3 regions of the Pseudoalteromonas sp. TAE56 genome follow, and region 2 is predicted to be linked to each of the others. Evidence: predicted binding sites of a transcription regulator. Region 2 holds the regulator's gene; each other region holds the start of a gene.
What was found. The regulator FliA, encoded in region 2, starts transcription of late flagellar genes. The targets are predictions, from matches to a motif close to CTAAAGNTNNNNNNNNNNNNGCCGATA.
Positions count from the first base shown of each region.

Region 1: L656_RS0104450 (VC2046/SO_2500 family protein) is a predicted target of FliA. The motif match lies at 1,735-1,761, and genes of this name have one in related genera.
Region 3: L656_RS0100125 (DUF5610 domain-containing protein) is a predicted target of FliA. The motif match lies at 2,025-2,051, and genes of this name have one in related genera.

Region 1 is NZ_AUTN01000066.1:5,092-8,270, reverse strand. Features, by position in the region: gene L656_RS0104460 (GGDEF domain-containing response regulator) at 1-497, opposite strand, end outside; gene L656_RS0104455 (DUF6172 family protein) at 691-993, opposite strand; gene L656_RS0104450 (VC2046/SO_2500 family protein) at 1,173-1,700, opposite strand; tRNA gene L656_RS0104445 (tRNA-Tyr) at 1,813-1,897, shown strand; tRNA gene L656_RS0104440 (tRNA-Tyr) at 1,947-2,031, shown strand; gene L656_RS0104435 (M48 family metallopeptidase) at 2,117-2,803, opposite strand; gene L656_RS0104430 (MHYT domain-containing protein) at 3,094-3,179, shown strand, end outside.
Region 2 is NZ_AUTN01000102.1:13,973-17,151, forward strand. Features, by position in the region: gene L656_RS0110680 (protein phosphatase CheZ) at 1-427, opposite strand, end outside; gene cheY (chemotaxis response regulator CheY) at 445-828, opposite strand; gene L656_RS0110690 (RNA polymerase sigma factor FliA) at 869-1,579, opposite strand; gene L656_RS0110695 (MinD/ParA family ATP-binding protein) at 1,606-2,466, opposite strand; gene flhF (flagellar biosynthesis protein FlhF) at 2,459-3,179, opposite strand, start outside.
Region 3 is NZ_AUTN01000005.1:1,753-4,931, reverse strand. Features, by position in the region: gene L656_RS0100140 (thiol:disulfide interchange protein DsbA/DsbL) at 1-99, shown strand, start outside; gene L656_RS0100135 (thiol:disulfide interchange protein DsbA/DsbL) at 116-754, shown strand; gene trmA (tRNA (uridine(54)-C5)-methyltransferase TrmA) at 821-1,918, opposite strand; gene L656_RS0100125 (DUF5610 domain-containing protein) at 2,081-3,179, shown strand, end outside.

The DNA of each region.
Region 1 (3,179 bases), on a different contig from region 2:
TCCATTTTAGAAAAATGCGCATCAAAATAACGACGATTGAATACCTTTGTTAAATCATCTAGAAATACTTTTTGATTGAGTAAGTCATGTTGCAGTTTCATCGTAATATGGGCGCGCACTCTTCTATATAAAGTTTCCGAGTTAGTTGGTTTCTTTATAAAATCTACAGCCCCTGCTTCCCAGCACTCTTCTTCTTGATTTTCAGATGAGGTTACAAAAATAACGGGGATATCTTGTGTTTCAGATATATTTTTTAATTTTAGACATGTTTCAATACCACTCATTCCTTCCATATTAATATCGAGTAGTATTATATCTGGCGGATTATGTTTACAAATTTCAATCGCATCCTCACCACAGCTCGTTGTTGTTACACTAAAATGCTCTGATAATATTTTTTTTAATACAATTAAGCTTAATAGCTGATCGTCAACGACAAGTACCTTAGAGCTCTTTAAGCTTAATTTCAATTGGTGGTCAGAGTAATTTATCGGCATGGTACAACTGTTTTGTTTTTTTAATTAAACACACCCTATATCACTACATTTTGTTATGCAAATGTTAATAAAGTAAAATTCTACTTATTAGTTATTAATAAAAATGATTTAAGGTGAATCTTTAATGCATAAAAACAAAAAATGAGCCACTTGGGCTCATTTTAAAACTTCGAACACTTAATTAAATTAAGTGTTATTCGTCATCATCTAAATCTAACTGTTGACGTTGAGCAGGTCGAGCTAAAATCTCTACATAGAAAGAGGTCAAACCTTGCTTTTCAATTTCGCCAATTTGGTTACTTAATTCAGCAACGTGCACAACTTGCGCATCTTCAGCTGTGTTACCAAACTTACAGTCAAATGCCCAATAGTCAGCATCTTCAGGTAGCGTTTTATTACGCTCTCTTTTCAAATATTTTTTCACTTCGTGCTTTGCAGCATCAACCATACGAGGGTATTTGATTTTCTCGTGATTTAGCGTGAATGTTTTCTTCATTACGTTCCTAATTACCTTGGTTTAATGATAATGGCATTTCATGTCATACCATTTGACGCCATTATAGCAATTGCATTTAATTTTTGGATGCTTTTTTTTCATTAAATCAATTATTAGCAAATATATAAAGCAGACCCGTTATAAAGCATATATTAACTGATGATTATTACAATCATATATCACACCGCAATAAGCTGAAGTGGTTGATGTATTGCATCATTATTAAGGCTGTCGTAAAAAGCAGCTGCATCTATAGGAGGATTAGCAAGTTGCGTTTGTTCGCTTTTAATTCTTCTTCTGACAGCAAGCTCACAGTTATCTATTATATTAAGTGGAATATGCTTATCATCATTTCTAATCGCAAGTGGTTCAGGGTTTAAGCATTGCCTTAGCTTAATACTTGTCATACCGCAGCGTTCCCCTTCTTGAGATATTAATGATGCATTAAACTGTCCAACCAACATATTGTATTCATCAGGGGCTAAAAGTTGCTTTGGACCTGCGCCAAATTGCTTTCTTAACGCCTCTTCTTCTATAACTAAATTATCTATTTCAGTTTTTGGTAAATGAAATTGACTAAAGTCGAGTGCGTCATGTGACAGCATCGCTAATAATAGTGCAAATTCGCCACGGCGATTTTCATGCACACTATTATTGAGTCTACTGTTTAACTGACTCTCTGTGATTAACAAATCATCTATTTGCATAGTCTTTAGCCGATTGTGGTAACTGATAGATATTTATCGGCTTTATTTCAATTTTCTTTAGCTTTTTTCTTTACTTAAATACGCAATTTGCTATTATCAGCGCCGTTGCATTGGAGGGGTTCCCGAGCGGCCAAAGGGATCAGACTGTAAATCTGACGGCTCAGCCTTCGCTGGTTCGAATCCAGCTCCCTCCACCACTTTTCTTACCGCTAAGTTAAGTGGGGCCAAATGCAATAAAATTAGTGTGGAGGGGTTCCCGAGCGGCCAAAGGGATCAGACTGTAAATCTGACGGCTCAGCCTTCGCTGGTTCGAATCCAGCTCCCTCCACCACTTCTCTACTATTCCTATATTCCTATATTCCTATATTCCTATATTCCTATATTCCTATATTCCTATATTCCTATATTCAGCAGTATCAAAATACCCACTGCAAACTCATACCATTTTGTTTTAACCAATTAGAGGATGCTTTGTAATCGGGGAAAAACGCCTCTACTCGTTGCCAAAAAGCTTTGCTATGGTTCAAATACTTTAGATGAGCAAGTTCATGAACAATCACATAATCTATAGCATGATAAGGAGCACCGATAAGATGCAAATTAAAAGTGAGTTCTCGCTTGCTATTACAACTCCCCCACTTTCGTTTATAAACACCTATTTTTAAATCATTTGGCAACTCTTCACCCATTTGAGTACAGAAATACGCTAAACGCATCTCTATGTATGCAATAAGCTGCTCTTTTAAATAAGTCTCTAATAGCTGTCGATAATTTTGATAAGTGTTTTTAACTCGAGGAGATATTGTGATAAGTAAGTGGTCATCATACGGGGTTACTTTGGAATCTTGGCCTGAGTCCAGTTTCAAACAAATAGTTTCTGAAAAAACCCTGATTTTTTTAGATTCAAAGGGGTACTGCTTAGTGTCATCAATTGACGATTGTTTTTTTAATTGTTCTGCAACCCACTCTTGTTTGTCAAATAACCAAGTATCAATGTGTTTTTTTGCGACAAAATGTGGCGCATACACAGTTACCTTCTGACTATGCACTTTTATTGCGACTGTTTTGCGTCTAGTACTCTTTTTCAATTGATATTCAAACACGACCTAAACTCTAAATATTGCATCCGTTTATATAATCCATATTACCATCAATTTTAAACTCTTAAGCATAAAGTCGCACTTAACTCCTAATCCGCTTTATTATAATAAGCTATAGATTGAGCCGTCTGTTTTCTTTGAATTGAAAGTTAAATCACTTTATTTACTTCAATAACAAAACAATAAATAAATTTGCTTAAAATTCGTCACTTTATAGCGCGATTAGAAATAACGGTTCATTTATTAGTAAATTAGATTAAACTTGTAAAATAAAGATTATATTTCGAGCCGTTATGCTATCAGCTTTCTTCATTACAGACCAAGATCCAAGCCTAATACTTAATGGGGTATACGACCCTCTTCTAGTCTCAATGTCTGT
Region 2 (3,179 bases):
CGATACTATGGCAAAGTTGTTTAAACTCACCAAGCTCAATCTCGCGACTCATTAAACGATCCCATGTCGGTTTGATATGAGATATTTCATCTGCCAGTTGTTGAGCTATAGGTAAACTAGCCTCAACAGCATCCATTGTTTTATTAGCCGCATTCTCTGTCATTTCTATGACATAATTAAGCCGCTTTTTAGCATCTGGAATAGCATCAGTCGTTATATTAGTTAAGCGAGTATCAAGCTCAAAGCTTTTAAGTGCTTCGTGCAGTTGACGAGTCAACTTTCCAACTTCAGCAAATAATTTAGACTGCTCTTGTGAAGCGGTCTCTAAAATCAACTCATTTGCTTTATCTTGCTCATCGTTTTCTAAAAAAATGACGAGTTGACGAGCTTGTTCTAACGTTATTTGAGGCGCAGCTGGTGCTGACATAAGCCTCTCCCCCATCATTAGCCTAAGCGTTCAAATACTTTTTCTAATTTAGTTTTTAATGTTCCAGCCGTAAACGGCTTAACAATATAACCATTAACGCCAGCTTGCGCTGCAGCTATTATTTGTTCTTTTTTAGCTTCTGCCGTTACCATCAATACAGGGATATGTTTTAACTTATCATCTGCACGAATTGCTCTTAAAAGGTCAATGCCTTGCATTCCAGGCATATTCCAATCTGTAACCACAAAATCAAATACTTGATTTTGTAACATAGGCAAAGCTGTAGACCCGTCATCAGCTTCTTGAACGTTAGTGAAACCTAAGTCACGTAATAGGTTTTTTATAATTCGTCTCATCGTTGAAAAATCATCAACTACAAGAATTTTCATGTTTTTATCCAAAACATCCCCCAGTGAGGTATTAACCTTAGTTTACTTACTACTAGTTTATCCAGTCATTGATTTTAGCTTTAAGCTTAATCATCGCCTGACCATGTATCTGACTTACACGCGATTCGCTTACATCGAGTATATGTCCTATTTCTTTTAAATTCATTTCATCGTTATAGTACAAAGAAAGCACCATCGCATCACGCTCTGGTAATGACTTTATCGCGCTTAGTAAAGACTCATTAAACCGGTCATTTTTAACATTATTAAAAGGTTTGTCTAGCGCTAAATCTTGGCCTACGGGAGTAATAACATCCTCATCGACACCAAGGTCTTCTATGCCTAATACTTTACTGGTATTAACATCATTTAAAATATGATGGTACTCATTGAGCGAAATTTCAAGTTTTTCAGCAACTTCTGTATCTGTTGGTTCGCGGTTCAGACTGCTTTCGAGCCCAGTAATTGCTTCTGCAACTTGTCGGCTTTTGCGGTGTACTGAACGAGGAGCCCAATCACCACGGCGCATTTCATCAAGCATAGCACCGCGAATACGAATACCAGCAAAGGTCTCAAAGCTTGCACCTTTTGTCGCATCAAAGTTTTTTGAAGCTTCTATTAAACCTATCATTCCTGATTGAATTAAATCATCAAGCTGAACGCTAGGTGGTAATCGAGCAATTAGATGACATGCCACTTTTTTTACAAGTGATGCATGTTTCTCAACAATCACATTTAAGTTTTGTGTTGATTGATATCCCATAGCTCTATTCACCAGTGTTGTCATAATTAGCCGTTTACTAGTTTCTCAATGAAAAACTCTAAATGCCCAGATGGTTGATTTGGTATTGGCCATTTAACTGCTTTTGTTGCCAGTGTTTTAAACGCAAGAGCGGCTGGCGAATTTGGAAAGAGTTCTACGATTACTTTTTGACGACGTGTTGCTTTGCGCATATTTTCGTCATAAGGAACCGTTGCGACTAGCTCCATTGATACATCTAAAAAGCGATCTGTTACTTTAGAAAGCTTTGCAAATAATTCGGTGCCTTCACGCATACTGCGGACCATATTGGCGACAATTTTAAACTTATAAACACCGTGCTCACGGCTTAATACTTTAATAAGTGCGTAAGCATCCGTTATTGATGTTGGTTCATCGCACACGACAACCATTACATCTTGTGCCGCGCGAGAAAAGCTCAGTACCATGTCTGAAATACCAGCGGCGGTATCTACAATTAAAATATCAAATTCGGTATTTAATTCGCTAAACGCACGAATTAGTCCAGCATGCTCAGATGGCGATAGCTCCACCATACTTTGCGAACCAGACGTAGCCGGTACAATTTTAATACCGGCAGGGCCTTCAACTAAAATTTCGTCAAGCTCACATTCACCAGACAAAACGTGTGATAAATTACGCTCTACACGTAAACCAAGCATTACATCACAGTTTGCTAAACCTAAGTCAGCATCCAGCACTAATACTCTGTTACCTTGTTGCCCTAGTGCAATAGCTGTATTTAGAGAAACATTTGTTTTCCCTACTCCACCCTTACCACCGGTTACAGCGATAACTTTTACGCCGTTGTTATTGTTTTGACTCATCTTGCGCAGGCCGCTTGCTTGATCTAATACTGTGTTAATCATACATCCCTACTGTACTTGGCGCCACTGCTTGGTGCCTTGAATGTTGTGCTTTTATTCTTTTTAAATATAATTGCTCAGCCTTTTTCACTAGTTTTTCAGCATTTGCAACACGAATATCTTCTGGTACTCGTTGACCGTTAGTAAGATACCCTATTGGAAGACGATTTTGAATCGCAATACTAATAATCTCACCCAAACTCAAAGATTCATCTAACTTAGTGAAAATACAACCACTTAACTGTACTTTTTTAAAGTGACGTACTGTTTCTTGTAATACATTAATTTGTGCTGTCGCGCTTAGTACTAGGTAGCTGCGAATATCCACACGTTGGTTGCGCATTAACGTGTTTAACTGCTCAGTTAAACGTAAATCTCGTTGGCTCATACCTGCTGTATCAATTAATACTAGACGTTTATTTCGTAAATGATATAAAACTTCAGCTAATTCATTAGCATCTTTAACTTGTTTTACACCACAACCAATAATACGGCCATATGTTGCAAGTTGCTCATAGGCTCCAATTCTGTACGTATCAGTGGTTATTAACGCCACTTTATCAGCGCCATATTTTTGTGCGCCTAACGCTGCAAGCTTAGCCACAGTTGTTGTTTTACCTACGCCTGTAGGGCCAACTAATGCATATACACCACCTTGGCGAAGTATTTCATTATTGGTTGTTTGCATTTGATCTTCGACCATCGTTAACAATGCT
Region 3 (3,179 bases), on a different contig from region 2:
CCTACTTTTATTGTTAACGATAAATATAAAATAAACCTCAATACCATCAAAAACCAAAAAGAACTTGATGAGTTAGTAGCGTTTTTATTAGCACTATAAATTTCGGAGCATAATAATGATTAAATTAGTTAAAGCAGGTTTGCTTGCAGTACTACTTCCTATGGCGGCAACAAGCTTTGCAGCAACGTACGAAGAGGGCGTGCATTACGATGTGGTTTCTGAGCGAGCAACTAAAAAGCCAGAAATTAAAGAGTTTTTCTCATTTTACTGCCCTGCATGTAATAACATGGAAGCATTAATTGGTGAATTTAAGCCTAAGCTTGATAAAAACGTTAAATTTAAAAAGAGCCATGTTGATTTTGTAGGTGTACGTGACCCTGAAAATCAACAGATGATGAGCCAGACACTTGCTACTGCAGAAGTGCTTCCGCAAAAAGATAAAATTGTCTCTGCAATCTTTAATCATATCCATACCAAGCGCGCTAAATTTAATGAGCTTGCAGATGTAAAAGATATATTTGTAGCACAGGGCGTTGATGGCGATAAGTTTGATAAACTTTTCAAAAGCTTCTCGGTACGTACGCTGAGCTCTAAAATGAAACGCGATCAGGACTACTTCAAAGAAAAAGGCGCACTACGTGGCGTACCTACATTTATTGTAAATGGTAAGTATAAATTAAACCTAGGTCGTGAGTCGGGTATTACTGAGCCAGAAGACATTGGTAAACTGATTAATTATTTAGCTAGCAAATAAATTTAGCTAAAACTAAAAAAGCTCCTCAGGGAGCTTTTTTTTATGGGCAACGTTTACTGAGCGTATTTATTTACGCTGTAAGAAAACACCCGACTCAATGTGATGCGTATAAGGGAACTGATCAAATATAGCAAAGCGCTTAACGTTGTGCGTACGTGTTAAGTGATCAAGGTCACGCTCAAGGGTTTCTGGATTACACGATATATAAATTATGCTTTCGTAGTTAGCCACTAAGTCACACGTTAATTCATCCATGCCTGCGCGCGGTGGATCAACTAATATGGTTTGGCAGTCATAGCTTTTAAGATCAATACCGTCTAAACGAGAAAAAGTACGTTCGCCATTCATTGCTTGAGTAAACTCTTCACTAGACATACGAATAATATCTAAGTTCTCTACGTTATTTTTAGCAATATTGTATTGAGCAGAATGAACAGATGATTTTGATATTTCCGTCGCTAATACTTTATTAAAAGAGCCTGCTAGCGCAATAGAAAAGTTTCCGTTACCGCAATAAAGTTCTAATAAATCATTTTTAAGTGGCTTACATAAATCTTGTGCCCACTCCAACATATTAATATTTACTTTTGCATTAGGCTGAGTAAAGCTATTTTCTACTTGTTGATAAATAAGCTCTTGACCATTAACTGTTAAACGCTCAGTTACAAAGTCATCACCCAGCACTTCTTTTTGTTTGCGAGCGCGGCCTATAAAGTCAATTTTGAATTTACTGCTTAGTTTTTCTTTAAGCGCTTTAATTTCACTTAACCATTCATCATCAAGTGGTTTGTGATAAAGCAAGCTTACTAAAATTTCACCGCTTAGCGTTGATAGGTAATCGATTTGAAATAACTTACGACGTAATATTTCACAAGGCTTAAGATGCTCAATCATCACCTGCATTATTTCACCTACTAGAGGCGCTGCGGGATCAAATGTATCAACACGGATTTTTTCTTTTGTTTGTTGATCAAACATAATGTGAAACAGATCGTCACCATCGTGCCATACTCTAAATTCAGCACGTTGGCGGTAGTTAGTTGGCTCTGAGCTAAATACTTCTAATTGCTTCACACCAAAACGTTGGAACTGTGCACTAATACGCTGCTCTTTTTCACTTAACTGCGCTTGGTACTGTGTGGTATCTATTTTAATAACTGCCATTAACGCTACTACCTTATCTAAGATCTGTTTATCGGCGCTATTGTAGGGAGCGCTGCGTATTTGTCTAGTTTTGGCTAGCATTTATGCTGTTTTATTGAACATTGTACTTTAGTTTTTAGTGTTATAGCCGATAATAAACTACGCACGCTTAGGAGACGAATCATGAAAATAGGTAATTATGGCTTTACGCCAAACAACAACATCAATAAATTCAACAATAAAGCTGATATACAGCAACCTACAATTACGTCTCCTCAGGATAGCTATCAACAACGAGGTCGAGAGTTGGCCGCAAAGGTGCTTGGCGATAAAATGGCTGAGCAGCTTGGATTACCTATCGCAGAAAAAAAAGCAGATAAACCACTATTTGATTTTGATGAAATAGTAAAAAACGTACTCGATTTTGTAAGTAGTGCTGTTAATAAAGCAAAAGCTAACGGCGCTGATGACGAAAAGCTCAAAGATATGTTAGGCGACGCGCGCAAAGGAGTCCAAATAGGGATCGATGACGCGGTTGATGAGCTCAAAGGAACTGGCGTATTTAATGACGACATGGAAGAGGGCATTAATAAATCTAAAGAGGGTATTTACAATGGGCTTGATGAGTTTGAAGAGTCATTATTTAACCCACAACCTGCCAGCGTAAATATAAGCCAGGCTCAATATGTCAGTATGACGAGTAATGCAGAGTATAAATTTACCACCGCAGAAGGTGATGAGGTAAGTATCAGCTTTGCAGATGCATTTGAATCTCAATCGGCAAGCGGCTATCAGCAAAACAGTAATAGCGAGTCGTTTGCAAGCTCATCATCGCAATCTCGACAGGTATCATTTTCGATGTCGGTTAATGGTGACTTAAACGAGCAAGAGCAAGAAGCTATTAATGCGATGATGGAAGATTTACAAGATTTAAGTAAAACATTTTTTGGTGGTGACCTGGATGAAGCATTTGAACAAGCTCAAGAGCTGAGTTTAGACAGTGACCAGCTGGTGGCTTTTTCTATGGATTTACGCCAAACAAAAACAATAGCCACAGTTAAAAGCTATGAAGAATATAAACCAGCACCAGAAAAACAAGTATCAGAGGGCTTAGCTCCCTTTAATGATGACCTTAAAAATGCTTTTGAAAAAGCGGGCGAACTTGGATTACAAAATCAACTAGCTGGCATTCTACAGTGGTTAAATCAAGATCAGGAACAAATAGATAAGTTAGTAGATTACACAAAGTCTATGTTCGAAAACCTTAATCAGTTAAATTCGG